2 regions of the Pseudomonas pichavaramensis genome follow, and region 2 is predicted to be linked to the other one. Evidence: predicted binding sites of a transcription regulator. Region 2 holds the regulator's gene; the other holds the start of a gene.

Region 1 (7,582 bases), on a different contig from region 2:
TGCGCGAACGGCGGTGAATGTCAGCGCACGTGTGGGGTCCTCCAGGATCCCTGCATGAGCTGTCAGCGACAGTGGTTGCTGGTTGAGCTGCGCTGCATCGATATGACGACCATCGGACCATGCGGGCAATGAAAACAGCACCAGGCTCAGCAGAGCCCAGAAAAATAACCGAACGTGGTGATAAATGTTCATTGGGCGATATCGACCAGAACGCGCATGACCGCTCACCGGTGAGCAAAATGACCCCAAAGTCTACAAGACAACTTCGCGGTGTCACACCTACCGCAGCAGGGCCACACCGAGCAATGTGGCGAGCGCGACAAGACTGAGCAAAGCCAGCGCGAAGGCCAGCGTACGCCAGGGTTGCCAGCCCGCCAGATACATCACCGTATGCAGGATGCGTGCGCTGGTAAAAACGCAGAACAAAACGCTGGTCAGCTCGACCGGGGTATGCAGCACCACGGCCAGGGCGCCGAAAACGAAGAACACGGGAATGTTCTCCAGGTCGTTCAACCAAGCCCTGGCTGCTCGTTGGACCTGCGGTAGCTCCTGGGCAGCCGCGTTGCGGGAGAAAACGGCAGCGTCCTCGACATTGGCAAATGCCAGATATCTGAGGCGGAAGTACCCCTGATACAGCGAGATCGCCAGCATTTTCAGGGACAGCACCAGCACGCACAGTCCGTAGATTTGCAAAAGCGCGTTCATGCTTGCCCTGCCCGCTGCTGAACACGCGAATAGCCCGTTACCACGATGTACAGCAGAGGCCCGATGGAGAGGAAAACGCTCGTCAGCGCCAGATACGGCAGTATCGACAGCAGTGAGCGGCCGCGCCTGCGCGCATCCTGGTATATCCAACAGCAGGCCATCAGCCCCAGCAGATACAGATCGATCACCACTTGTGCTGTGTCAGGCCTGGACAACAACGCCAGACCGAAGGCCAGCAACGACTGCTCGGCGATTACCATCGTCCATAGGGTGTAAGCGGAAAACACCAGCAGGGCCGTTAGGGCCAGGTGAGGTCTGTTCATGCGCGGCTCCTGATCGATGACTGACCCGGCACAACTTAATGAGTTTGAGCGCCTTCGCTCAATGACCTGTCAAGTCATAGACAAGGCTGGTCGGGGGTGCCAGAGTCTGGCCATGAATGCCCCACAGTTACCTCTACCGACTCCTGCCGCCAGTGCAGGAACACAACTGCGCCTGTTGCGTCGCCAGGCCAATCTGAGTCAACTCGACCTGGCTCTGATCGCGGGGATTTCCCAACGCCACCTGAGCTGCATCGAAACCGGGCGCGCCAGGCCCAGCCCTGCGACCTTGCACGCATTGTTGATGGCACTGGAGGCGCCCCTGCAGCGCTGCAACGGCATATTTGTGGCCGCCGGTTACGCCCCTCGTTACGGCGCCGCCGCGCTGGTTTCACCGTCGCTGGAGGCTGTTCGTGATGCAATCGACCATGTATTGCACGCCAACAACCCAGCGCCCGCTATTGTTCTGGACAGCCAATGGCAGGTGCTGGCCGCCAATGCCAGCACCGCTGCGCTATTTCACTTGCTGGGCCTGCCGGTGCATGCTGTAGACGGTTTGAACCTGCTGGTCACGTTGCTGCAATCCGGTGGCCTGGGCGATCTGCTGCTCAACGCCGAAGAAATTCGTACGGTTGCCTGGCAACGTGCTTCCCGCGAGGCGTTGGCGAACCCTGACTTGGCATGCCTGCTTGCAGAGCTGCCGGCGCCAGTCGGCCCGCCGGCGGCGACGGATGAAACTGCGCCCCTGGTGATGACGCGCATCGATTCGGCGGAGGGCGAGCTGCGCTTTCTCTCTACCTTCACGACATTCGGTATGCCGCTCGACATCACTGTCGCAGCCTTGCGCATCGAGCACCTGATTCCTGCCGATGCACATACCTGGCGAATCATGACTCAGGCCTATGAGCGTGCGCAGGCCGCAGCGCAATGAATCGACAGTTTGAGGGGGCCAGCATGACACCCGAGCAGATCGCCAACTTTTGCCTGGCACTGCCAGGCGCTCGCGAAGACCTCAAATGGGGCAGCAACCGGGTGTTTTCTATCGCAGGCAACAAGATGTTCGCCATTCTCGATTTTCTCGGCGAGGACCTGGCGTTCAAGGTCGACAGCGACCTGTTCCTCGGCTACATCGATCGTCCCGGTATCCGCCCTGCTCCGTACCTGGCTCGCGCTCATTGGATCAGCATGAACGCCAGCCAGTTGCCACTCGGCAAGCACGAATTGCACCAGCTGTTGACGCGTTCGCATCAGTTGGTAGTGCGCCGGTTGCCTAAACGCCTACAGCCGGGATTGCTACTGGACGAATAAGGGAAGGTGCCGGGCGATATAGGCACCATCGAGCAACAGCAGGTCGATCCAGAACAGCTGATGAGCTGCGACAATCAACCAGAACACAGCTTGATAGGACGCCTTGCGCGTCTTGTGCCTGAAGGCCTGCTGCGCAATCAGAGCGCCCGGCCAGCCGCCTGCAAGCTCCACCAGATGCAAGGTATTCTCCGCTGTGCGGCGGCTACCGCTCTGGGCGCTGCGCTTGTCCAGCCAGTACTGCACGAAGCTCAGCAGACTGGCCAGCAGATAAAGTGGAGCGACCCACCAGAAACCTCTGCCGAGCAACTGCCAGGCACCGAACAGTGGCAAGGCGCAGAGCAAGCCGAAGAGTACAGCCTTGACGGAAAAATTCTGGATAGGGCCCTGGGACGCAGCTCTCTTTGCCCGTCTGACGACAGGCTTACGGGGTGTGGGAGTCGCAGTATCGGCATTCCTGGGTTTGCGCCGGATTGCCTGATTATCGAGGCTTAGACCTCCAGCCAAGCGTAGATGCTCAGCGCGGGGCCGACCTCGTTGATCACGCCCTTCGATGAACAGCACCTCATCCCCGAGCTGCGGCCTGCGCTCGCCGCGCATCGCCGAGATATGGGCGAAAACCTCGGCGCCGCCGTCCTGCGGCTGGATGAAGCCGAAGCCCTTGGCATCGTCCCAAGTTTTCAGGCGCCCTCTGCGCTCGTTGCCGATCACGGCTGCGCCGTGCTCCAGTCGATCAGATTTAGCTGCCAGGTCGCGAGAATGAGCAAGCCGAAGGCGATCCGGTACCACGCGAATACCGCGTAACTGTGATTGGTAATGAACTTGAGCAAGGCGCGTACGGTGATCATCGCCACGATAAACGTGCTGACGAAGCCGATGGCGAATATCGGTAGGTCGCTCACCTGCAGAATGTCACGGTACTTGAACAGCGAATAAACAGTGGCAGCGACCATGGTCGGCATGGCCAGAAAGAATGAGAACTCGGTGGCTGCCTTGCGCGACAGGCCAAAGACCAGGCCACCAATAATGGTGGCGCCTGAGCGTGAAGTGCCAGGAATCAGTGCCAGACACTGAGCGAAGCCGACCTTCAACGCCAGCTTCCAGTTCATGTCATCCACCGACTCGGCCTTGATCGAATGCACCCGCTTTTCCGCCCAGAGCATGATGATGCCGCCGATGATCAGCGCCATGGCCACGGTGATCGGATTGAACAGCCAATGTTCGATCAGGTCGGCGAAGGTCAGGCCGAAGATGACCGCCGGGATGAACGCCAGCAGCAGGTTGAAAGTGAAGCGCTGGGCCTTCGGATCGCTGGGTAACCCCACTACTACACCCAGTACTTTCGCTCGAAATTCCCAGATGACCGCCAGAATGGCGCCGAGCTGAATGATGATCTTGAAAGCTGTTGCCGTTTCCCCATTGAAGCCGAGCAGATCGCCGACCACGATCAGGTGCCCCGTACTGGAAATCGGCAAGAACTCGGTCAGGCCTTCCACTATGCCCAGAATCAGGGCCTGAAAGGCCATCCAGATATCCATCAACTCCCCCAAAGCGCGGCGACTCACCTACGCGTAAAACTAGAACATGGAACATAGGCCCCGCCGTGGGACACAAAGCCGTCGCGGAGGTTCCTCGCGAGGTCTAGCTCGGTGCTCGTTCAGGTTCTGCGCCTAGCTGCCGAAATGCTATCAGACAACTAGAGTGAATAATGCCTCGATGTGACAGTATTGCCTTGCCCTCCGAACGAGGCTGCCCTGATCCCGACAATTACAACAATCAGGAACACGTCCATGAACAGCTTGCGTAGTCTTCCCATCAGCCGCCGCTTGTGGCTGATCCTGGTGCTGGCCATCCTGACACTGATCCTGCAGGGGGCCTACATGCTGCGACAGATCCATACCGATCTGTACGCGGGTAAATCTGAGAAAACGGAGCATGTGGTGCAGAGCGCCGCAGGCATTCTCAAGCACTTTCACGAGCTGGAGGTGGCCGGCACTCTGAGCCGCGAAGTGGCCCAGAAGCAGGCCATGGAGGTGATTCGCGGCCTGCGCTACGACGGTCAGGAGTACTTCTGGATCAATGATCAGACCCCGGTCATGCTCATGCATCCGATGAATGCCAAGCTCGAGGGCCAAAACCTGTCCGCGTTCAAGGACCCGGACGGCAAGGCGCTATTCAACGAAATGGTCGCCATCACCCGTAGCCAAGGGGCGGGTCAGGTCGATTATCGTTGGCCCAAGCCAGGTGCCAGTGATCCGGTGCCCAAAATCTCCTACGTTGAGCTGTTCAAACCCTGGGGCTGGATCATTGGTTCCGGCGTCTACGTCGATGACGTTCAGGCCGAGTTCAGGACCCAGGCGTTGAGTGCGATGGGCATCGGTTTGCTCATCGCCGTGCTGCTCGCCGCGCTGGTCGTGCTCATCACCCGCAGCATCGTCCAGCCGTTGCAGGCCGCTGTAGAGGCAATGGCCAATATCGCCAGTGGTGAAGGCGATCTGACCCGCAATCTCGACAGTCGGGGCCGTGATGAGCTGACCTCGCTGGCCACCTATTTCAATGCCTTCACCGACAAGCTGCGCCAGGTTATCCGGCAGATGCTCGACTCAGCCGGTTCTCTGGATCAGGCGGCTGCCTCGCTTGGCGACATATCCAGCGAAGCACAGCGACACAGCCAGCAGCAGGCGCAGCAGATGGAACTGGTGGCAACCGCAGTGAACCAGGTGACTTACGGCGTACAGGATGTAGCGAAGAATGCCGAGCATGCATCCGGCGAGATGCAGAGCGCCGAGAGTCAGGCCAGCCAGGGACAGCAGAACATCGACGCCAGCCTGCGCCAGATCGACCAACTGTCGAGCACCATCGACAAGGCCGTGGAAGTGATCCAGTCGCTGGCCAGCGAAAGCACGCAGATCGGTAGCGTCCTGGAAGTGATCCGTTCGATTGCCGAGCAAACCAACCTGCTCGCCCTCAATGCGGCCATCGAAGCGGCTCGCGCCGGCGAACAGGGTCGAGGGTTTGCCGTGGTTGCGGACGAAGTTCGCCTTTTGGCGCAGCGCACCCAGCAATCCACTGCCGAGATTCAGGGCATGATCGAGCGCCTGCAAGGCAACTCCGAGGCCGCCGTGAAGGTCATCCACGAAAGCAGCCGCGCCTCGCAACTCACCGTGGAACAGGCCAGTCAGGCTGGCGAAAGTCTTGCGCAAATCGCCCAGTCGCTGCGTAATCTGAGTGGGCTGAACGCTTCCATCGCCAGCGCTACCTTGCAACAATCGCACGTGGTGGAAGACATCAACCAGAACGTCACCCAGACGGCAGCATTGGCCCATAACACGGCCGAAGCGGCCGAACAGTCGAGTGCTGCCAGCCAGCACCTGAAACAACTGGCTGACCAGCTCAATCGCCTGCTGGGGCAGTTCCGCGTATGAGACGTTCATGAGCAACATGCAACATCAGGAGGTCGACTTCAGTCGGCCGCAGAACCAGGACCTGATCTGGGATCTGGACAGCATGGCCCGGCGAGAGCTGGCCGAACGTTTCATCAAACTGTTCGAAAATCGTCTGTGCGTGTACTCCGAATCGGTGGGGCAGCTGTATACCAACTACAGCCTGCACTTCCCTACCGATCTCGGGCGCAAGATGGTCGTGCTGCCCAATCCCTACGCATTTCACGATACCCTGCATGGCATCGACAGCCAGGCCATCCGCAAGACCGGGCTCTGCGTGTTACCCGGTAAGGTGCTGGGCAAGCCTGGGCTGCTGCTCAGCACGCAGATCGTCGATGGCGGCCCTGCTCCCAAGACCATGGACTTCAAGCCGGCGCTGGCCCAGATCATCAGCAAGCAGAAGGCAAAGGGCGATCTGTTCCTGCCAGTGCTGATGAAAGGTGATTTACGCGAGTTCGACCAGCAGATGCCTTACATCCACCTGCACCGTTTGCAGCTGGCCCGCCTGGAACGACTGTCGAGCTTCGAACGCGACGACATCCAGCAAACCATCACCCGCAAGCTGCTGATGCTGTACCGACAAGCCGACAGCCTGGTGTGCTGAAAGCAGCCAGCCCAGTACAATCGCCTCCCTTTTTTCACCTTTGCGAGGATGCCGGATGTCCTGGCTCGAACTCATTGCTGCCGGGCTCGGCATCATCGCGGTCTGGTTGACGGTCAGGCAGAACCCCTGGTGCTGGCCCATCGGCCTGGCGATGGTGCTGCTGTACGCCTGGCTGTTCTATGACTGGCGGCTGTATTCCAACCTGCTTCTGCAGGTGTTGTTCGCGGGATCGCAGCTCTACGGCTGGTGGCAGTGGACACGGGGCGGAGACCAGCACGATGGGCGCAAGGTCAGCCAGCTGGGGCTCGTCAGCATGGCAACAGGCCTGTCGATCGGAGCCCTGGGCGCCGGGCTGCTCGGTTATCTCATGGCGAACTACACCGATGCCAGCGCCCCCTGGCTGGATGCGGCGCTAACGGCGTTCAGTCTGGTCGCGCAACTGTGGATGGCACAAAAACGCCTGCAATGCTGGCCACTTTGGGTGGCGGTTGACCTCTGCTACGTCGCCTTTTTCCTGCATAGCCAGCTCTATCTTACCGCCGGGCTCTACGCCGCATTCACCGCTCTGGCCATCAGCGGTTGGCTGAGCTGGCGTCGCGATCCAGCCTTGCAGCGTGCGTTATGAAGGTACTGGTACTGACGGGGCCGGAGTCCAGCGGCAAGAGCTGGTTGGCCGCGGAAATCCAGGCCCGCTTCGGCGGAATGGTGGTGGGCGAGTATGTGCGCCATTTCATCGACCAGCACCAGCGCGACACCTGCTACGCCGACATCGACGCCATCGCGCGTGGCCAGTTGGCCTGGGAGGACACCGCGCGCTCAGCGCAGCCGTCACTGCTGATCCTCGATACCCATCTGCTGAGCAATATGCTCTGGAGTCGCTGTTTGTTCGACGACTGCCCGAACTGGCTGGAAAACGAGTTGCTGGCCCGCCGTTACGACCAACATCTGTTACTTGATCCTGCCGGTGTGCCCTGGGTCGAGGACGGCCAGCGATGCCAGCCATTGCTGGCTGAGCGTCAGGCTTTTCATCGCGCCTGCCACGACTGGTTGCACGACAACGGGCAACGCTTTATCAACCTCTCCGGTACCTGGAGCGAACGTCGCGAAGCCGCCCTGGATCATGTGGCGGCGCTGCTCGGCTTAGCGGATCAGTACGCTGGCCCAGGCCAGTAGCAGGCTGACGCACACAACCAGGGTCAGAGGGG
Region 2 (7,582 bases):
CTGCGGAGCAGCCGAGTGAAGATGCCATGGCGCAGCTGTTCGCCGGGCTCTATCAGCAGCCGGCGCAGCGCGCCGGATAACGGACGGTATTGTTGCACCCTCCCGCGTCATGACGCAGAAGTGAACGGCCTCCACAGGTAATCGATCTGGGATGGCCAAGTCGAAGTTAGACAAGGTGTAGAAAGAACATGGGTATGCATCCCGTACAGGTGATCGCGGTGACCGGCGGCAAGGGTGGCGTCGGCAAGACCAATGTGTCGGTGAATCTGTCCATGGCCCTGGCTGACCTCGGCCGCCGAGTCATGCTGATGGACGCCGACCTAGGCCTGGCTAACGTCGATGTACTGTTGGGCCTTACGCCCAAGCGTACGCTGGCCGATGTGATTGCTGGCGAATGTGACCTGCGCGACGTATTGCTGCAGGGCCCGGGTGGTATTCGCATCGTGCCGGCAGCGTCTGGCACGCAGAGCATGGTCAGCCTCACGCCGATGCAGCACGCCGGGCTGATCCAGGCATTCAGCGATATCAGCGAGAATCTTGACGTGCTGGTGATCGATACCGCAGCCGGTATCGGTGATGCGGTGGTCAGCTTCGTTCGTGCTGCGCAGGAAGTTCTCGTGGTGGTGTGCGATGAACCGACCTCCATCACCGACGCCTATGCGCTGATCAAACTGCTCAATCGCGACCATGGCATCAGCCGTTTCCGTGTGCTGGCCAATATGGCCCACAGCCCGCAGGAAGGTCGCAATCTCTTTGCTAAGCTGACCAAGGTGACGGATCGTTTTCTTGACGTCGCCCTGCAGTATGTCGGTGCCGTGCCCTACGACGAGTGCGTGCGCAAGGCCGTACAGAAGCAGCGTGCCGTTTATGAAGCGTTCCCACGATCCAAGTGCGCTCTGGCGTTCAAGGCGATTGCCCAGAAGGTTGACACCTGGCCGCTGCCGGCCAACCCCCGTGGCCATCTGGAGTTTTTTGTCGAGCGTCTGGTGCAGCAACCGACGGCTGACAGCGCCGTATGACAGCAGCTTCTGGACTTCGTATGTACAACAAGGCGCAGGCGCAGGATTCCCAGCACCAGTTGATCGAGCGTTATGCCCCCTTGGTCAAGCGTATCGCCTACCACCTGCTGGCACGTTTGCCGGCCAGCGTGCAGGTCGATGATCTGATCCAGGCGGGCATGATCGGTTTGCTCGAAGCTTCACGTAAATACGACTCCAGCAAAGGAGCCAGCTTCGAAACCTTCGCCGGAATTCGTATCCGCGGGGCCATGCTCGATGAGGTGCGCAAGGGCGACTGGGCGCCGCGTTCGGTGCACCGCAACAGTCGCATGGTCAGCGATGCGATTCGTGTCGTGGAGGCCCGTACCGGGCGTGACGCTAAAGATCACGAGGTTGCGGCCGAACTCCAATTGAGTCTGGAGGATTACTACGGCATTCTTGGCGACACTTTGGGCAGCCGCCTGTTCAGCTTCGACGACCTTCTGCAGGACGGCGAGCACGGAGGGTTGCATGAAGACGCCGGGCACACCCATCTCGAACCTTCGCGGGACCTCGAAGACGAACGCTTCCAGGCGGCTTTGGCCGATGCCATCGCCGGCTTACCGGAGCGTGAACGTCTTGTGCTGGCGCTGTATTACGATGAAGAACTGAACTTGAAAGAAATCGGTGAAGTGCTGGGGGTTAGCGAGTCGCGCGTGAGTCAATTGCACAGTCAGTGCGCGGCACGCCTGCGCTCACGACTGAGCGAATGGCGCGCCGGCTGAAGGGCGGCTTACTCGCAGGCGCAAGCGGTTTCACGATTAAAGGACGTAGTTGCGAGCGCAATACGTTTGGGACTGTACGGAGGTCGACTTGGACAAGAACATGAAAATCCTCATCGTTGATGATTTTTCGACGATGCGACGGATCATCAAGAACCTCTTGCGGGATTTGGGTTTCACCAACACCGCAGAAGCCGATGACGGCACTTCGGCGCTGCCGATGTTGCAAAGTGGCAGCTTCGACTTTCTGGTGACCGACTGGAACATGCCCGGTATGACCGGCATCGACCTGCTGCGTGCCGTGCGCGCTGACGAGCGCCTCAAGCATCTGCCAGTGCTGATGGTGACTGCTGAAGCCAAGCGCGATCAGATCATCGAGGCGGCCCAGGCCGGCGTGAATGGCTACGTGGTCAAACCCTTCACCGCCCAGGTGCTGAAGGAAAAGATCGAGAAGATCTTCGAGCGGGTCAACGGCTGATGTCGGCCGCGAGGGTGCTATGGAACATGATGACTCCACGATGGGTGACCTCGAGTCGACCCTGAAGAACAACGCCCGCGATTTGGTCGATAGCCTCGAACAAGGCAATTTCGGCGCCGCGGTGCAACTGATCAACGAGCTCAACAAGGTCCGTGACCACGGGCTCTATCACGAGGTTGGCAAGCTGACCCGTGAACTGCACAACGCCATTGTCAATTTCCAGATCGATCCGCGCATGCCGCATGCGCAGGAGCTTTCGCAGATTGCCGATGCGACCGAACGCTTGAACTACGTCGTTACCCAGACCGAAAGGGCTGCCAACCGCACCATGGATCTGGTGGAGCAGAGCGCTCCGTTGGTCAATGACCTGAGCGATGAGGCGCAAAGCCTGGGGGCGGAATGGGGTCGCTTCATGCGTCGCGAGATTGGGGCTGACGGGTTTCGCGAACTGGCCAAGCGTGTCGAGCTGTTTCTGGCTCGCAGCGAGCGTGACGGCGCCAAGTTGTCCAATCACCTCAACGATATTCTGCTGGCGCAGGACTACCAGGACCTTACCGGGCAGGTGATCAAGCGTGTCACCCAGTTGGTGACCGAGGTCGAGAGCAATCTGGTGAAACTGATGCTCATGGCCAGTCAGGTCGATCGTTTTGCCGGTATTCAGCATGACCATGAAGTGCTGCGTGCCGAACAGGAAAAATCAAAAGAGCCATCGCGGGGTGAAGGTCCGCAGATTCATGCCGATAAGCGTGATGACGTTGCCTCCAGTCAGGACGATGTCGACGACCTGCTGTCCAGTCTAGGGTTCTAAGGAGCACACACATATGAGCTTCGGCGCCGATGAAGAGATCCTCCAGGACTTCCTGGTAGAGGCCGGCGAGATTCTCGAACAGTTGTCCGAACAATTAGTCGAGCTGGAAAGCCGACCGGACGACATGAACCTGCTCAACGCCATCTTTCGCGGTTTCCATACCGTCAAGGGCGGAGCGGGCTTCCTCCAGCTCAATGAGCTGGTGGAGTGCTGCCATATCGCCGAAAACGTGTTCGACATCCTGCGCAAGGGTGAGCGTCGCGTCGACTCGGAACTGATGGATGTGGTGCTCGAGGCTCTTGATGCAGTCAATGGCATGTTCGGTGAGGTGCGTGAGCGCCGCGAACCTACGCCTGCTTCCCCTGAGTTGCTGGCCGCACTGGCGCGCCTGGCTGAGCCTGCTGGGGCAGAGGCCGCTCCGGCTGCTGCGCCTGCGCAGCAGGCCGAGCCTGAGCCAGAGCCCGTGGTCGCGCCAACGCTCTCGGGTGACATCACTGATGATGAATTCGAGCAATTGCTCGACGCACTGGGTGATGCGCCGGCCGCAGAAGTGGCGACCTCCAGTGACGACATCACCGATGACGAGTTCGAGTCCCTGCTCGATCAGCTGCATGGCAAAGGTCAATTCAGCGGCACGGTCGAGGTGTCGGCGAGCCCGGCGAGTGTTGCTGCGCCCGCTGCAGCACCTGCCAGTGACGACATCACCGATGACGAGTTCGAAGCGCTGCTCGATCAGTTGCACGGCAAGGGCCAATTTTCCGGCGCCGCAGAGGCACCGGCAGCAGTCGCCGCACCCGCTGCAGCACCTGCCAGTGACGATATCACCGACGATGAGTTCGAATCGCTGCTCGACCAGTTGCATGGCAAGGGCAAGTTCGTACCGCCGAGCGAGCCGGCACCGTCTGCTGCGCCTGCTCCGGCAGTAAAACCAGCCGCCCCCGCTGCTGCAGCCAAAGCCTCAGCACCTGCGGCTCCCGCCAAAGCTGAGCCCGTTGCGGGCCGGGCCGCTGCCGCGCCGGCACCTGCTGCTGACAAGGCACCGGCGGCGAGCGAAGCGGAGACCACCGTACGGGTCGATACCGCACGCCTCGACGAGATCATGAACATGGTCGGCGAGCTGGTGCTGGTGCGTAACCGTCTGGTGCGCCTGGGCCTCAATAGCGGCGATGAGGCGATGTCCAAGGCGGTCTCGAACCTCGACGTGGTCACGGCGGATCTGCAGACTTCGGTGATGAAGACCCGCATGCAGCCGATCAAGAAGGTTTTCGGCCGCTTCCCACGCCTGGTGCGCGATCTGGCGCGTAACCTGAAGAAGGAAATCAACCTCGAGCTGGTCGGGGAAGAAACTGACCTCGACAAGAACCTGGTCGAGGCCCTGGCCGATCCGCTGGTGCACTTGGTGCGCAACGCCGTCGACCATGGCGTGGAAACCCCTGACGAGCGCGAGAAGGCCGGCAAGGCCCGTGCAGGCCGCGTGGTGCTTTCTGCCGAGCAGGAGGGTGATCACATCCTGCTGTCGATCACCGACGACGGCAAGGGCATGGATGCCGACGTGCTGCGTGCCAAGGCCGTGGAAAAAGGTCTGCTGGACAAGGACGCGGCGGATCGCCTGAACGAGTTCGAATGCTACAACCTGATCTTCGCGCCGGGCTTCTCGACCAAGACCGAGATTTCCGACGTGTCTGGCCGTGGCGTGGGCATGGACGTGGTCAAAACCAAGATCACTCAGCTCAATGGCACGGTCAACGTGTTCTCACAGAAGGGCCAGGGCTCGAAGATCATCATCAAGGTGCCACTGACCCTGGCGATCATGCCGACGCTGATGGTCATGCTGGAGAATCAGGCCTTCGCCTTCCCGCTGGTCAACGTCAACGAGATCTTCCACCTCGATCTGTCGCGTACCAACGTGGTTGACGGTCAGGAAGTGGTGATCGTGCGCGACAAGGCCTTGCCGCTGTTCTACCTCAAACGCTGGCTGGTGCCGCAGGCCTTCCAGGAAGAGCAGCGCGAGGGCCACGTGGTGATTCTGACCGTGGGCAGTCAACGCATCGGCTTTGTCGTCGATCAATTGGTCGGGCAGGAAGAAGTGGTAATCAAGCCTCTGGGCAAGATGCTGCAGGGTACGCCCGGCATGTCTGGCGCCACGATCACGGGCGATGGTCGTATCGCATTGATTCTCGACGTTCCGAGCATGCTCAAACGCTACGCTCGACGTTTCTGATGGTTGCGGCGCAGGTATGGCCTGCGCCGTCTAGGAGTGTGTATGGCTGTTAAGGTTCTGGTGGTGGATGACTCCGGTTTCTTCCGCCGGCGCGTCTCGGAAATTCTGTCTGCTGATCCCAGTATTCAGGTCGTGGGTACGGCCACCAATGGACGTGAAGCCATCGATCAGGCGCTGGCGCTCAAGCCAGACGTGATCACCATGGATTACGAGATGCCGATGATGGATGGCATCACTGCAGTGCGAAACATCATGCAGCGTTGTCCGACGCCGGTGTTGATGTTTTCCTCGCTGACCCATGAGGGCGCGCGCGTCACGCTCGATGCCCTGGATGCAGGGGCGGTGGACTTCCTGCCGAAAAATTTCGAAGACATCTCGCGTAATCCGGACAAGGTCAAGCAGATGCTGTGCGAGAAGGTGCACAGCATCGCGCGTAGCAACCGTCGTTTCAGTTCGGCCGCAGTGGCTCCGGCGCCAACGGCGGCGAATTCGACGACAGCGCCGGTTAGCCGCCCGGTCACCCCGGCGCGGCCCTCAACTCCCGCGCCTTCTACGCGTAGCGCCAGCTCTGCTGCAGTATCGTCGTCACCGAAACGCAAGGCTTACAAACTGGTTGCTATCGGCACCTCGACCGGTGGGCCCGTTGCCTTGCAGCGTGTCCTGACGCAGCTGCCTGGCAACTTTCCGGCACCGCTGGTGCTGATTCAGCATATGCCGGCTGCCTTCACCAAGGCCTTTGCCGAGCGCTTGGACAAGCTGTGCCGGATTCAGGTCAAGGAAGCCGAGGATGGCGACGTGCTGCGCCCTGGTCTGGCATTGCTGGCTCCTGGCGGCAAACAGATGATGGTCGACTCCCGTGGCGTGGTGAAGATCCTTCCAGGTGACGAGCGTCTGAACTACAAACCCTGTGTCGATATCACCTTCGGTTCGGCTGCCAAATCTTACGGTGACAAGGTGCTGGCCGTGGTATTGACCGGCATGGGCGCGGATGGCCGTGAAGGTGCGCGCCTGCTCAAGCAGGGCGGCAGCCAGGTCTGGGCGCAGGACGAAGCCAGCTGCGTGATCTATGGCATGCCGATGGCGGTGGTGAAAGCCAATCTGGCCGACGCGGTGTATGGCCTGGACGATATCGGTCGGCACCTGACCGAGGCCTGCCAGTGACGAACGCTAACTCGGATGCATGCCCATGGATGTCCTGAGCCTTATCGGCGTCATTCTGGCGTTCGTGGCGATACTCGGCGGTAATTACCTCGAGGGTGGCAATGCTGGCGCGCTGCTCAACGGTCCGGCGGCGCTGATCGTCATCGGCGGCACCTTGGGCGCTGCGTTCCTGCAGACCCCGGTCACCACCTTCAAGCGGGCCGTGAGCGTAGTGCGCTGGATATTCTTTCCGCCACGCATCGACCTGGTGGGCGGGATCAACCGAGTCGTTGGTTGGAGCATGGTCGCGCGCAAGGAGGGCCTGCTTGGTCTGGAGGCCGTGGCTGACGCCGAGCCCGACCCTTATGCGCGCAAGGGCCTGCAGCTGCTGGTCGATGGCGCCGAGCCGGAGTCCATTCGCAGCATTCTGGAAGTTGACCTCTACACCCAGGAGGCGCGCGATATCCAGGCGGCCAAGGTGTTCGAGAGCATGGGCGGCTATGCCCCGACCATCGGCATCATCGGTGCCGTGATGGGGTTGATCCATGTGATGGGCAATCTGGCCGACCCGGGCATGCTGGGGAGCGGCATTGCGGTTGCGTTCGTCGCGACGATTTATGGCGTTGGCTTCGCCAACCTCCTTTTGCTGCCTGCCGGCAACAAGCTCAAGTCCATCGCGCTGCGTCAGTCGCGTTATCGTGAAATGCTGCTTGAGGGCATTCTGTCCATTGGCGAGGGTGAGAACCCGCGCTCCATCGAGTTGAAGCTGCAAGGCTTCATGGACTGATGGAGGAATGGCATGGCGCGCAGGCGGCAACATGAAGAGCACGAGAATCACGAGCGTTGGCTGGTCTCCTATGCCGACTTCATTACCCTGCTGTTCGCCTTCTTCGTGGTGATGTACTCGATTTCTTCGATCAACGAAGGCAAGTACAAGATTCTTTCCGAATCGCTAACGGGTGTGTTCAATCAGCCTGATCGCTCGATCAAGCCGATTCCTGTTGGCGAGGAACGGCCGCGTACCAGCGAGCCGGACGACACCACGCACGACGATCCCAGTTCCGACTCCAATCTGCAGAGCATCGCTTCGAGCGTACGCGAAGTATTCGGCGAGTTGATTCAGAGTGATCAACTGACCGTGCGTGGCAATGAGATGTGGATCGAGATCGAACTCAG

What was found. The regulator FliA, encoded in region 2, starts transcription of late flagellar genes. The targets are predictions, from matches to a motif close to CTAAAGTTTNNNNNNNNNNNGCCGNTAA.
Region 1: a site for FliA is predicted at 3,987-4,014, ahead of ACJRW5_RS12980 (methyl-accepting chemotaxis protein). Genes of this name have one in related genera too.

The regions. Positions count from the first base shown of each region.
Region 1 covers NZ_JBJKFJ010000007.1:37,134-44,715, forward strand. Annotated here, with positions in the region: gene ACJRW5_RS12945 (sensor domain-containing diguanylate cyclase) at 1-129, opposite strand, end outside; gene ACJRW5_RS12950 (MAPEG family protein) at 280-705, opposite strand; gene ACJRW5_RS12955 (DUF2834 domain-containing protein) at 702-1,028, opposite strand; gene ACJRW5_RS12960 (helix-turn-helix domain-containing protein) at 1,141-1,956, shown strand; gene ACJRW5_RS12965 (MmcQ/YjbR family DNA-binding protein) at 1,980-2,333, shown strand; gene ACJRW5_RS12970 (DUF1294 domain-containing protein) at 2,319-3,041, opposite strand; gene ACJRW5_RS12975 (undecaprenyl-diphosphate phosphatase) at 3,038-3,868, opposite strand; gene ACJRW5_RS12980 (methyl-accepting chemotaxis protein) at 4,121-5,755, shown strand; gene ACJRW5_RS12985 (hypothetical protein) at 5,763-6,377, shown strand; gene pnuC (nicotinamide riboside transporter PnuC) at 6,433-7,002, shown strand; gene ACJRW5_RS12995 (AAA family ATPase) at 6,999-7,550, shown strand; gene ACJRW5_RS13000 (DUF3429 domain-containing protein) at 7,518-7,582, opposite strand, start outside.
Region 2 covers NZ_JBJKFJ010000002.1:220,518-228,099, reverse strand. Annotated here, with positions in the region: gene flhF (flagellar biosynthesis GTPase FlhF) at 1-80, shown strand, start outside; gene fleN (flagellar synthesis regulator FleN) at 189-1,019, shown strand; gene fliA (RNA polymerase sigma factor FliA) at 1,016-1,762, shown strand; gene ACJRW5_RS04600 (chemotaxis response regulator CheY) at 1,863-2,237, shown strand; gene ACJRW5_RS04595 (protein phosphatase CheZ) at 2,257-3,045, shown strand; gene ACJRW5_RS04590 (chemotaxis protein CheA) at 3,059-5,266, shown strand; gene ACJRW5_RS04585 (protein-glutamate methylesterase/protein-glutamine glutaminase) at 5,309-6,427, shown strand; gene ACJRW5_RS04580 (flagellar motor protein) at 6,453-7,193, shown strand; gene motD (flagellar motor protein MotD) at 7,206-7,582, shown strand, end outside.